3 regions of the Bacillus sp. P4_D3 genome follow, and region 1 is predicted to be linked to each of the others. Evidence: riboswitches for the same ligand, from Rfam matches in the RefSeq annotation. Region 1 holds a riboswitch; each other region holds the start of a gene.
What was found. Region 1 has a riboswitch for S-adenosylmethionine ahead of mtnK (S-methyl-5-thioribose kinase). Riboswitches for the same ligand answer to the same signal wherever they lie in the genome.
Positions count from the first base shown of each region.

Region 2: another riboswitch for S-adenosylmethionine. It lies ahead of AC1DTM_RS04485 (peptide ABC transporter substrate-binding protein); the one in region 1 lies ahead of mtnK (S-methyl-5-thioribose kinase).
Region 3: another riboswitch for S-adenosylmethionine. It lies ahead of metK (methionine adenosyltransferase); the one in region 1 lies ahead of mtnK (S-methyl-5-thioribose kinase).

Region 1 is NZ_JBFUIN010000114.1:2,106-5,799, forward strand. Features, by position in the region: partial or broken gene mtnA (S-methyl-5-thioribose-1-phosphate isomerase) at 1-297, opposite strand, end outside; gene mtnK (S-methyl-5-thioribose kinase) at 294-1,475, opposite strand; SAM riboswitch class I at 1,564-1,704, opposite strand; gene AC1DTM_RS13735 (carbon-nitrogen family hydrolase) at 1,776-2,639, opposite strand; gene AC1DTM_RS13740 (pyridoxal phosphate-dependent aminotransferase) at 2,654-3,694, shown strand, end outside.
Region 2 is NZ_JBFUIN010000013.1:8,302-13,604, forward strand. Features, by position in the region: gene proC (pyrroline-5-carboxylate reductase) at 1-507, shown strand, start outside; gene AC1DTM_RS04480 (aldo/keto reductase) at 509-1,342, shown strand; SAM riboswitch class I at 1,497-1,601, shown strand; gene AC1DTM_RS04485 (peptide ABC transporter substrate-binding protein) at 1,737-3,377, shown strand; gene AC1DTM_RS04490 (peptide ABC transporter substrate-binding protein) at 3,814-5,303, shown strand, end outside.
Region 3 is NZ_JBFUIN010000022.1:16,478-21,780, forward strand. Features, by position in the region: gene AC1DTM_RS06235 (DMT family transporter) at 1-870, shown strand, start outside; gene AC1DTM_RS06240 (hypothetical protein) at 899-1,120, opposite strand; gene AC1DTM_RS06245 (ATP synthase subunit I) at 1,412-1,795, shown strand; gene AC1DTM_RS06250 (hypothetical protein) at 1,904-2,101, opposite strand; gene pckA (phosphoenolpyruvate carboxykinase (ATP)) at 2,398-3,984, opposite strand; SAM riboswitch class I at 4,213-4,334, shown strand; gene metK (methionine adenosyltransferase) at 4,504-5,303, shown strand, end outside.

The DNA of each region.
Region 1 (3,694 bases):
ATTGACTGCCGTCGGACGTGATGTCCCTAAATAGTTACAATCTCTATTAAACTTCTTTTGAAATTCATCGATATTTGTAGCATCATATTTCTTTGCCGCAAGCGCCAAACCAAACGCAGCTACAATCCCAATTGCAGGTGCTCCGCGTACTTCTAACATAATGATACTTTTCCATACATCTTCAACATTCGTTAATGTTTTGTATTCAGTGACATGCGGCAACTTTGTTTGGTTTAATACCGCAATGGTATCTCCTTTCCAACTTACAGATCTCGGAATAGTAATGATTGTACTCATGCCTTTACGCCTCCTGAAATTGTATGTTGAAATAATGTTCGGAACAGTTGTATATCTGCGCTCTTTGATTCATATTTTAATAGTTCTTTCCCTAAATAAAGTGCTTGTTTTTTAGCTTGAATTCTTCTTTCTTTATCTGATATTTCATCTAAATCTGCCACGTGTGCTAGACCAATTGTTCTACGAATCAGTTCACATCCAGCAAATCCAACAATATCACTAAAAATATTTTGCAAAATAATTGGTAACCATTGTTTCTCTTTCGTATATACTTCTACACCTTCTCCAATCCATAGCTTTGTAAAAGCTTCTACAAAATAACTCCATGTTTTCTCGATATGGAAAAATAGCACACTTCTTTTTTCCTCTTCACGCGATAACGCATTTAATAATAAATTTGCAATAAATTGGCCAAGATCAAATCCAAATGGACCGTACGTTGCAAATTCTGGATCAATTACTTTCGTTTCAGAAGGCGATGAAAATATACTACCAGTATGTAAATCCCCATGAATGAGCGCTTCTTTTCTCGTTAAAAACTTATACTTATACTGTGCTACTTTTAATTTTAAATTTTTGTCACTCCACAGTTCATCAACCGCTAGTTGTAACTCTGGCTCATAATCATTCGTATCATAATGACCAAACGGATCTGTAAACACTAAATCTTCTGTGATTTTACTAAGATCTGGATTAACAAATTCACTATCTAACACTCTTTTCTCTTCTGAACGTACGCCGAAATCTGAAGTATAAAATAAAACATGTGCTAGAAAGCGACCAATATGCTGGGATAAAAGAGGATACTCTTCTCCGTCTATTAATCCTTTTCTTGTAATCGTTAGCCTTGATAAATCTTCTATTACTGTCACTGCCAACTCCTCATCATGACTGTATACTTCTGGAACGTATTCCGGTACATACTTCGCGAAAATTTGTAGTGCTTTACTTTCAATCGTTGCTCTTTTTATTGACAATGGCCAGCTCTCACCAACTACTTTTGCATATGGAAGTGCTTGTTTTAATATAATTGTCTTCTCTCCATCATCTAATTTGAATACGTAATTTAAATTGCCATCTCCAATTTCATGGCAGATTACATTCGCTTTCTTATCAAAGTATCCATGTTCTTTTGCGTAGTGTACAGCTGTTACTTCTGTTAATGAATAATATCCCATCGTCTTCTCCCCCTTTTAATTCAGAGGTTTTTCTAGCACAGAAAAACCTCTTCCCACAAAGAAAGAGGTTTGAAGTTTATCTTCTCCCCTCTTATCTGCCAGAAAGTTTACTTTCTGCTGGAATTAGCACCGTGCCTTTTGACGTCATAAACGCCCCATTTCACAATGGTATTGCGGTCGGTTGCTGGGCTTCATCGGGCCAAATCCCTCCACCTGCTCTTGATAAGAGTTGTATAATTTTTTGAATTTTTAACTTTATGATGAAGACTATACCAAGAATAAAAATCACTTGTCAACATTTTATTTGTATAATTCTGGACGACGATCTGCAAAAACTGGGATTCCTTTGCGAACCTCTTTAATTTTCTCGAATTTCAGCTCTCCAAATAAAATAAATTCCTCTTCATTTGCCTCTACTACAACTTCACCCCAAGGATCGACAATTAAAGAATGACCTGCAAACTCATTGTTCGGATCCTTTCCTGCTCTATTACATGCTACAACATAACACTGGTTTTCAACTGCTCTCGCCTGTAAAAGCAAACGCCAATGCGCTAAACGTACTAATGGCCATTCTGCTACAACAAATAAAACTTTTGCACCTTTAGCAGTATGAACACGCATCCACTCCGGAAAACGAATATCATAGCAAATTGTGCCAGCGCACTCTACATCATCTAGCTTAAATTCACCTGTCTCATTACCAGCTACTAAATATTTATGTTCATCCATAAGCTGAAATAAATGTACTTTACTATATTCATTGACTAGATTCCCTTCATTGTTTACAACATACATTGTATTTGTAACACCTTGCTCTGTTTGCTTCGCTATGGAACCACCAACAATATGTACACCATATTGTTTCGACCATTCTTTCAACTTTTCTTTCGTTTCCAATCCATCCCTATCTGCAATTTCAGAAAGTCTTGTTAAATCATATCCTGTTGTCCATAATTCTGGTAAGACGATAACATCTGGTCTTTCTTTCATCGCTTCGCTTATTTTATTTTTAGCGTTCTCAATATTTTTTTCTACATCACCAAAGACAATATCCATTTGAATACATGCGACTTTCATTTTGTCCGCCCCATTCCTAATTTTTTCTTTACAAAATACTGGAAAGATTATATCATTTGTCACTAGAATTGTAACAACTTTCAAAAGAGGTGAAAAGTATGAAAAATTTTCAACCTTCCGAAGTAGTAACATCATTGCCGACACAATTTTTCGCTTCACTTGTTGCAAAAGTTAACAAAGTCGTTGCAGCTGGTCACGATGTTATTAATCTAGGTCAAGGTAATCCAGATCAACCAACACCACAGCATATCGTAAAAGCTTTACAAGATGCTGCTGAAAAGGCCATTCATCATAAATATCCGCCATTTCGCGGACATGAAAGCTTAAAAGAAGCCGTGGCAACATTCTATCAACGTGAATATGATGTAGTAGTAAATCCAAAAACTGAAGTTGCTATTTTGTTTGGTGGAAAGGCTGGATTAGTAGAATTACCAATTTGTTTTACAAACCCTGGTGATACCATTCTCGTTCCAGATCCAGGCTATCCAGATTATTTATCCGGAGTTGCTTTAGCAAAAGCGCACTTTGAAACAATGCCGCTTATTGCAGAAAATAATTTTTTACCAGATTATACAAAAATTGATGACTCTATTGCCAAGAAATCCAAGTTAATGTTTTTAAACTATCCTAATAATCCTACCGGTGCTACTGCATCAAAAGAATTCTTTGATGAAACCATTCATTTTGCTAGTAAACATAATATATTAGTTGTTCATGATTTTGCTTACGGTGCTATCGGATTTGATGGTCAAAAGCCTGTTAGTTTCTTGCAAGCAGACGGCGCCAAAGATACAGGAATTGAAATTTACACTTTATCAAAAACTTTCAATATGGCTGGCTGGCGTATTGCTTTTGCAGTGGGGAATGAAAGTGTCATCGAAACAATTAACCTATTGCAAGATCATATGTATGTTAGTATTTTTGGTGCAGTTCAAGATGCTGCCCGCGAAGCACTATTAGGCTCGCAGTCTTGTGTGGTAGATCTTGTTAATAGTTATGAATCTCGGAGAAATGCTCTTATTTCAGCTTGTCACTCAATTGGTTGGAATGTAGATATTCCAACCGGATCATTCTTTGCATGGCTTCCTGTACCAGAAGGATATACATCTGAGCAATTTTCTGATATTTTGCTAGAAAAA
Region 2 (5,303 bases), on a different contig from region 1:
GCTGGCATTGGCCCATCTTATTTAGAAGCTAGACTCCCAGAAAACACACCTGTTGCCTGGATTATGCCTAATACAGCTGCTGGCATTGGAAAGTCTATCTCCTTATACACGACGGGAAATTCCGTAGATGAAAGACATCATGAAACGTTACAACTTCTTTTAAAAGGTATTGGTACCTCACAGTTTTGTACCGAAGAGGAAGTTCACCAACTTACCGCAGTTACTGGTAGTGCACCTGCTTTTCTCTATCACTTTGCTGAAGGTTTAATTGAAGCAACGAAAAGCTATGGTATTGATGAGGAAACAGCAAAACACCTTGTCATTCAAATGATTGCTGGCTCTGCCGCTATGCTCCAGCAAAATCAGGATCCAGCTATGCTCCGCGAACAAGTAACAACACCAGGAGGTTCAACGGCTGAAGGCTTAAAAGTTCTATATGAAAATAATTTTTCAGAAGTCATTCAACAAGCAGTTGAAGCGACCAATAAAAAAGCTAGGGGGAATTAATATGACTTTAACAAGTTTAAACGACTATACAACATTACATAACGGCGTGAAAATGCCTTGGTTCGGCTTAGGTGTTTTTAAAGTTGAAGATGGTACAGAAGTAATTGATTCTGTAAAAGCAGCTATAAAAAATGGATACCGTAGCATCGATACTGCTGCCATATATAAAAACGAAGAAGGCGTTGGACAGGCAATTCGCGAATCTGGTATTCCTCGTGAAGAGTTATTCATCACTTCAAAAGTGTGGAATAGTGATCAAGGTTACGAGTCAACATTACAAGCATTTGAAACTACATTAGAAAAATTAGGTCTAGAATATTTAGATCTATACTTAGTGCATTGGCCTGTAAAAGGAAAATACACTGAATCATGGAAAGCTTTAGAGAAACTTTATAAAGACGGTCGTGTTCGTGCTATCGGTGTGAGTAATTTCCATATTCATCATCTGCAAGACGTATTTGAAATTGCAGAAATTAAACCAATGGTTAACCAAGTGGAATACCACCCACGTTTGGCACAAGAAGAACTACATGCTTTCTGTAAAGAACATAGCATTCAACTTGAAGCTTGGTCACCATTAATGCAGGGGCAGCTACTTGATCACCCATCATTACAAGAAATCGCTACAAAATATAATAAATCGACTGCACAAGTTATTTTACGTTGGGATCTACAAAATGAAGTTGTAACAATCCCTAAGTCTATTAAAGAACACCGCATTATTGAAAATGCAAACATCTTCGATTTTGAATTAAGCTCGGATGATATGAAAGCAATTCAAGCTTTAAATGAAAATCATCGCGTTGGTCCAGATCCAGATAACTTTAACTTTTAGTAAGGAAACCACTGCCATATGCAGTGGTTTTTTTATTTTTAATAAAACTGAAAATTTAAACTATATTTCATTCGATTGACACTTCATTATCTAAGGTGTAATATTTTGAATTATCAAAGAAACACAAAAATTAATAAAATTTATTTGTTTACTCATTGTATCAAGAGAGGTGGAGGGACTGGCCCTTTGAAACCTCGGCAGCAGGTTCATTTTGAATACTGTGCCACTTCCTGCAAGCTTTGTGCTTGAAAGATAGAATGAGGGACTTCGTTTATATACGGGTGCATAACTTGTACGTAGAAATCCCTCTTTCTCAATACGAAAAGAGGGATTTTTTGTTTTTCATTTCCCTCATCATCATCCAATCTTATTAACTATTTAGGAGGAAAATCAAATGAAAAAGAAGTTTGTACCCGGTATTGCATCAGTTGTAGGAGTAAGTATTTTATTATCTGGTTGCGGTAGTTATAAAAACGAAGCGAGCGGAGCAAATGCAAAAGATGAGGCACCTAGTAAACAAGTTTTAAACTTATCTTCACCTACTGAGATTCGAACAATGGATACGGCTCGTGCTACAGATACTGATTCTGGTCAGGTAATGAGAAACGTATTTGAAGGTTTATACAATCTTGGCGAAGGTAATAAACCTGTTCCTGGCGCTGCAAAAGCTCATGAAGTGAGTGGCGATAAAACGAAATACACATTCCATTTACGAGATTCAAAATGGTCGAACGGCACACCTGTAACAGCGAAAGATTTTGTCTTCGCTTGGCAAAGAGCTGTTGATCCAGCAACAGCCTCTGAATATGCTTTTTTATTCTTTGATATTAAAAACGCTAAAAAAATTAATAGTAAAGAGCTTCCAGCCGATCAACTTGGTGTAAAAGCAGTTGATGACCATACGTTTGAAGTAGAATTAGAGCGTCCTGTTCCCTATTTTATTAGCTTAACGGCGTTCCCAACATTTCTACCAATCAACGAGGAATTCTTTAAAGCACAAGGTGATAAGTACGCTTTAGAAGATAATAAAATCTTATACAACGGAGCTTTTACACTAAACGATTGGAAGCATGAACAAAGCTTTAAATTTAAGAAAAACCCTACCTATTGGGATAAAGATAATGTCAAACTCGAAGAAATCAATTTCAACGTTGTAAAAGAGAAATCAACGGAAGTAAATTTATTTGAATCTAAACAATTAGACCGTATAAAACTAACATCTGACTTCGTTGATAAATATAAAAAAGATGCTAACTTTAAAGAACGTCCGAACGTAGGCGTACAATTTTTGCGTATGAATCAACAAAACAAAGTACTTCAAAACGTTTCTGCACGCCAAGCAATCGATCAAACAATCGATAGAAAATCCTTTGTAAATACGCTATTAAATGATGGATCTACACCAACTTACGGTCTCGTACCAAAAAACTTTGCAAAGGGATCTGATGGAAAAGACTTCCGTGCTGTAAACGGCGATTTAACAAAAGTTGATACAAAAGCTGCACAAGAATTATGGAAGAAAGCAAAAAAAGAACTTGGTTCTGAAAAGATAACATTAGAATTATTAACTAGTGATGGTGACCTTGAAAAGAAAACTGGTGAGTTCCTAAAAGGACAACTAGAAAAGAATTTAGATGGCTTAACAGTAAATATAAAACCGCAACCACGTAAACAACAAGTTTCACTCTTATTAAAAGGTGATTACGAAATTGGAATTGACGGTTGGAGCCCTGACTTTGCTGATCCAATTACATTCCTTGAATTGTTTACAACGAATAACCCTTACAACTTAGATCATTACTCTAATAAAGAGTTTGATGACACAATTGAAAAGGTTAAAACTACCTTGGCTGGTGATGAAAAAGCTCGCTGGGAAGCGTTACTAGCATCAGAAAAAATATTGTTTAAAGACTCTGTTATCGCTCCTCTTTACCAAAAAGGCGAATCTTATTTAGAGCGATCCTTTGTAAAAGGCATTGTGCAAGTAGACTTTGCTGGTCAATTAAACTTCAAATGGGCAAAAATTGAAAAATAAAGTGAAACTTTAATCAGTGGGGGATCAACTGCCCGTTAATGCGGGATAAAATGCAATTTGGATCATCGTGTTCCCACCCACACCCATTGTTTTTTTAGCAAAATATATTAAAAGCAGATTCCCTAATACGAGGAAATCTGCTTTTTTAATATATTATTCCAAGAAATTAACACTCCACTTTTTATTATTGACATATAGTTCTCTCCAGTGTTAATATTCTAAATAATCAAAGAAACGAAATATTTTACCATCAAAATGTAATGTCTACTAAGTTGAAACATATAACGATAGATTATAGTTCAACTTGTATATACATATAGAACACCCGATTACCTATATACACATATTTATAATAGGTTTTCTCTTCTTCTATAGCTACACTTCAAGACATGGACATTATGACGTTACGAACAACACATTTAGGGAGGAAAGAACAATGAAGAAAAAAGTTGTACCTGTTGTTGCATCTGTTTTAGGGGCAAGTCTACTACTAACAGCTTGCGGAGGAAATAAAGATAATGCAAGCGGAGCGAAAGCAAACGATAAAGCACCTAATAAACAAGCGATTAACTTATCATTTGCTTCAGAAATTCCAACAATGGATGTTGCAAAAGCAACGGACGGGGAATCCATGAATGTAATGCGAAATGTTTTTGAAGGTTTATATGCAATGGGAGAAGATAATACACCGATTCCTGGTGTTGCTGAGTCGGTTGACATTAGTCCAGATAAAACAAAGTATACTTTCCATCTTCGTGATTCGAAATGGTCAAACGGTACTCCTGTTACAGCAAAAGACTTTGTCTTCGCTTGGCAACGTGCCGTAAATCCTGAAACAGCTGCCGAATATGCATTCTTATTCTTCGATATAAAGAATGCAAAACAAATAAATCAAAAAGAAGCAGCGATCGATCAATTAGGTGTTAAAGCTCTTGATGATAAAACTGTAGAAGTACAACTGGAGCGACCTGTTCCCTACTTCTTAAGCTTAACGACATTTTCAACATTCTTACCAATTAATGAAGAGTATTTAAAATCTCAAGGTGATAAATACGGTTTAGAAACGAAGCATCTAATTTACAACGGGGCTTTCACATTAGATAACTGGAAACATGAACAAAGCTTCCAATTGAAGAAGAACCCTAACTATCGGGATGCTAAAACTGTAAAACTAGAAGAAATCAACTTCAATGTCGTTAAAGATAAGTCTACAGAAGTTAACTTATATGATTCAGGACAAATTGATCGTGTTGCTTTAACTGCGGAGTTTGTTGATAAGTATAAGAACGATTCAAACTTCAAGGAACGCGCTGAAGTAGGTATTCAATTCTTACGACTGAATCAAAAAAATACAGTATTAAAGAATCAACATGCACGTCTTGCTATTAACGAAGCGATGAATAAGAAAGCTTACGTAGAAACAATTTTAAATAACGGTGCAATCCCAGCAGAAGGAATGGTTCCTGCGAAATTCGCAAAAAGTCCAGACGGTAATGACTTCCGTAAAGAGAATGGAAATCTAGTAAAAGATGATGTGAAATCTGCAAAAGAAAACTGGAAAAAAGCGAAACAAGAACTTGGTACTGACAAAGTAACAATTGAACTATTAACAAGTGATAATGCTTTAGCTAAAAAGACTGGTGAATATTTAAAAGGTGAATTAGAAAAGAATCTAGATGGATTAACAGTGAACTTAAAGCCTCAACCACGTAAACAACAGTTAAAACTACTATTAAGTGGTGATTACGAAATCGGAATCGATGGCTGGGGCCCTGACTTCGCGGATCCTATTACATTCTTAGATCTATTCACAACAGATAGTGCTTATAACTTCGATAAATACTCTAACAAAGAGTACGACGAGCTTATTCGTAAAGTAAAAACTGATTTAGCTGGTGATGAAAAAGCACGCTTTGAAGCAATGAA
Region 3 (5,303 bases), on a different contig from region 1:
GTCGTTATTATTTGGGGGATTAACTATACGATTGCGAAATATGGACTTTTAGAATTTACGGCGATTGAGTTTACTGCAGTTCGAATGATGGCAGCAGCACCACTACTGTTATTACTTACGTTCTTTATCGAAAAGTCACTTTATATGGAGCGAAAAGATATACCAAGATTAATCATCGTTAGCACGGTAGGTATTGTACTGTATCAAACGTTATTTATGGAAACTGTACAATATACATCCGCTACAAATGCCTCTTTACTCATTTCTATTTCACCTATTTTTACAACTTTATTTGCGATTTTCTTGAAACAAGAAAAATTTTCTTCTCGAAAGTTAGTTGGTTCCATGATTGCCTTTATTGGTGCTACATTAGTTTTAGTAGCGGGGCATTCACTCGCTAGTTCTTTCTACGGAAATGGGATTGGACTTATTGCATCAATATGTTGGGGACTTTATCCCGTTTTAGCAGGACCGCTTATTAAAAAATACTCAGCATTACGTGTTACTGCATGGTCTACATTAGTTGGAGCGATTCCGCTCTTATTGTTAAGTGGTCCACATGTATTTGTCATGCCATTTCACATTACACACGGAATGACACTATTTGCTTTACTATATTCTATTTTCTTTGTAACAGTATTCGGTTTAGTGATGTGGTATGTTGGTGTTCAAAAAATTGGTGCGTCACATACGATGGTATATATGTATATAACACCGCTTGTAGCTGTTTTATTTGCAGCTGTATGGGCAAATGAATATGTATCGTTTCAACAAATAATCGGTGGAATTATCATTTTCTTCGGTCTATGGTTTGTGAAATCGGAGAAAATAGAAGCGCACTCTACCGTACAAGAACCTATATCAAAATAGGAAAGCAGATTACCTATGATCTGCTTTCCTATTTTTTTATTTTTGGTAAAAAGATGAGAAACAAGATAGCAGTAATAAGTGGAATTAAATTTAAAAATGGAATACGGAAGAGTGTAATAAGAATAATACCTGGAAGAAGAACACCGAGGACAGCATAGAAAATACTATGTCTTTTCGTGTACCAATACAAGGAAAGTCCAATAAGTGCAGGGACAATGAGGTGAATGAGAGCCATTAAAAAATAAACCATTAGACGCCCCCTTTATTTTTGTGCTTATTACATCATATCCGTATGTTCATAGATTGATATCACTTTTTTCATAAATGGACGAAAAATGTTTGGAAAAACGTCACATTTATGAGGGATTCTACATTATAAATCTTGTATAATATTATTTTCTAAAAGCATTTTAACAACATAAACATACAGTTTATGTTGTTTTTAATTTGAATGAAATAGATTTTAAGTAGCATGGACTCGAAAGAAATGAGTTATATAGCTTTGGTTGGATAGATAAAAACTATTGAAGGGGAGTACAACATGATTAGTATGTCATTAAGGTCGTTTAAAATTCAATCGTATTATCTACTAGGTATTCTGTTATTAGGCTGGATGTTAACACCGTTTTCAGCACATTTTCTAGGTGCAGGAATTGGACTTATTGTAAGCATGTATTGTGTTTGGATTTTAGGAAGGCGTATCGAAAAACTTGGAGATAGTATCGTAAAGAAGACAAAAGCGCCGACGCTTGGTATGTTTAACCGCTTTGCAGCTGCCATTTTGGGTGCTATTATTATGTACGAAATTGAGCATCATATGGTAATGTGGGCATTTGCAGTAGGGATTCTGGGTGGTTATTTCTTAATCGTTGTGAATTTAGGGTATTATAGTATGAAGGATGAAGAAGAATTAATAAAGGGCTAAAAGGGCTTCTTTTTTAGATGGAATAGAGGATCCGGCGGTGGATAGTACAACAGGAAGCGTAACTTTGTATAAAATATAGGTTTCCGCTTCCAATAAGTTAATATGAAATCACTTAGTAGTATGACTCTTAGGTTCTTTAAAAAAGTTGGATACAATACAACAAACTATTCCGATAATTAGAATAATGTATTTTATCGTTTCACTTGTATGCTCAAATAAATTAACGTTAAGCATCACAAGTCCCCAAAACATTTGAATCGCTCCATAACTGAATAAAATTTTTCCTGTACGAGAAAAATTTTTCATAGGCCTCACCCTTTCCTGTATATGTAAATTATATCATGGGAAACTACAAACGAATGATTATAAAATGAATTTTCTGTAAATTTATGGGTATTGGTATGCGATAGATGAAGAGATTAAAGTTTCACTTTATATAAGATATAGAAAGAAGCTTACGTTTTTAACGTAAGCTTCTTTTTTATGTAAGTGTGTGTAACCGTTAAGCCGCATTGGGTTTTGTCGGTGAGTACGCGGAACTTTACGGTTACACGACACTTATTCATATGAGTAAAAGGGTTATTCCAACAGAAAATTTGTAATTAAGCGATTGGACCGCCTAAGTTAATAATAGCTTCAGAAACGCTATCGAATTTTTTGAAGTTTTCTTTAAATTCGTTTGCAAGCTCAATTGCTTTCGCTTTGTAAGCATCTTTATCAGCCCAAGTTTGTTCAGGCATTAATACTTCGTCAGGTACACCTGGAACGTGACAAGGTACTTCAAGGCCAAAGATGTCGTGTTTTGCAGTTTCAGCTTTAGCAAGTTCACCGCTTAGTGCTGCTTGAATCATTGCACGAGTGTAACCTAAGTTCATACGTTTACCAACACCGTATTCGCCACCAGTCCAGCCAGTGTTTACTAAGAATACTTTTGCATTATGTTTCTCGATTTTTTCACCAAGCATTTCAGCATAACGGGATGCATCAAGCGGTAAGAATGGTGAACCGAAGCAAGTAGAGAATGTAGCTTGCGGAGATGTAACACCGCGCTCTGTTCCTGCTAGTTTACTAGTGTAACCGCTTAAGAAGTGGTACATAGCTTGCTCTTTTGATAACTTACTGATTGGAGGCAATACGCCAGATGCATCAGCAGTTAAGAAAATAATTGTATTTGGATGTCCTGCAACACTTGGCAGTACGATATTGTCAATCGCATGCATAGGGTATGCAGCACGTGTATTTTCTGTTAAAGTAGTATCGTTATAGTCGGCGATGCGTGTTTGACCGTCAATGACAACGTTTTCTAAAACGGAACCAAATTTGATTGCATCGAAGATTTGTGGCTCTTTCTCATGAGAAAGGTTTACACATTTTGCATAGCAACCGCCTTCAATATTGAATACACCGTTATCAGACCAACCGTGCTCATCGTCACCAATTAATTTACGGTTTGGATCAGCAGATAATGTTGTTTTGCCTGTTCCAGATAAACCGAAGAATAGTGCTACGTCGCCTTCTTCGCCTACGTTTGAAGAGCAGTGCATAGAAAGAATGTCTTGTTCAGGTAGTAAGAAGTTCATAATAGAGAAGATTGATTTTTTCATTTCTCCAGCGTATTCTGTACCACCGATTAGTACGATACGTTTTTCGAATGAAACCATAATGAATGCTTCAGAATTTGTACCGTCAATTGCTGGATCTGCTTTGAAGTTTGGTGCAGAAACAATTGTGAACTCTGATTCGTGAGTTGCTAATTCGTCTTCATTTGGACGAATAAATAATTGATGTACGAACAAATTATGCCATGCATATTCGTTAACAACTTGAATTGGTAGGCGATAGTTGCGATCAGCGCCAGCAAATCCTTTGAAGATGAATAACTCTTCTTTTTCTTTTAAGTATTCTAAAACTTTTATATATAATTTATTAAAATGTTCTTCAGAGATCGGTTGGTTCACGGCTCCCCAAGCAATTTTGTCAGCAACCGATGCTTCCTTCACAATAAATTTATCTTTAGGAGAACGTCCTGTGTATTTTCCTGTTGAAGCAGAAACGGCACCAGTAGAAGTTAATTTCCCTTCGTTTCGCATTAATACTTTTTCCACTAATTGCGGAACACTTAATTGAATCTGTGCATTGCTTCCGTTCAATAATTCATGTAAACCAATTTGGACATTCACAGTACTCATATTTATATACCATCCTTTTCATTTAATGAAATATTTCTCGTAATCCCCATCAAGAGTATAACACAATTATATAAATAATGTATACTATTTATTTATTTTTGTTTGTGTGAATGTATCATTTCCTTATTAATATTTCATTCTATGCGTATTGAGAAAAACTTTCAGGAAAATGTGAATATTAATTGACAAATGAATATCATTTCTTTAGTATAGGTTGGGACGGATACTCTCTTATCCCGAGCTGGCGGAGGGACAGGCCCGATGAAGCCCAGCAACCTCACTTGTAGTGGTAAATACAGGTGAATAGGTGCTAAAACCTGTGCGAGGCTAACGGTCTCGAACGATAAGAGCAAAGGGCAAAAAGCAGTATGCAAGTAGCAAATTAAACCTTTCCTCTATGTTAAGTAGGAAAGGTTTTTCTGTATGCTTGTGTGGGAGAATAAATGTATGTCGCAGTTTGTGGCAAATTAAGGATGAGTTCCGTACAATATATACAATTACTGTAGGGAGGTTTACCACATGACAAAAAAACGTCATCTGTTCACATCTGAGTCTGTAACTGAAGGACATCCAGATAAAATTTGTGACCAAATTTCTGATTCAATTTTAGATGCGATCTTAGCAAAGGACGCAAATGCACGTGTAGCTTGTGAAACAACTGTAACAACTGGTTTAGTATTGGTAGCGGGGGAAATTACGACTTCTACTTACGTAGATATTCCAAAAATCGTTCGTGAAACAATTCAAGGCATTGGTTACACACGCGCAAAATATGGATTCGATGCAGAAACTTGTGCAGTTTTAACATCTATCGATGAGCAATCTGCTGACATCGCTATGGGTGTTGACCAAGCGCTAGAAGCACGCGAAGGTCTAATGACTGACGCTGAGATTGAGGCAATTGGTGCAGGAGACCAAGGTTTAATGTTTGGCTTCGCATGTAATGAAACACAAGAATTAATGCCACTTCCAATCTCGCTTGCTCACAAATTAGCTCGTCGTTTAACTGAAGTACGTAAAGATGACACATTATCATACTTACGTCCGGATGGAAAAACGCAAGTTACAGTTGAGTATGATGAAAATGGTAAACCTGTACGTGTGGATACAATTGTAATTTCTACACAGCATCATCCAGATGTTACATGGGAAGAAATCGATCGCGATTTAAAAGAACATGTAATTAAAGCTGTAGTTCCAGCAGAATTAATGGATGGAGAAACGAAATTCTTCATTAACCCAACTGGCCGCTTCGTAATTGGTGGACCACAAGGTGATGCTGGTTTAACAGGACGTAAAATCATCGTTGATACTTACGG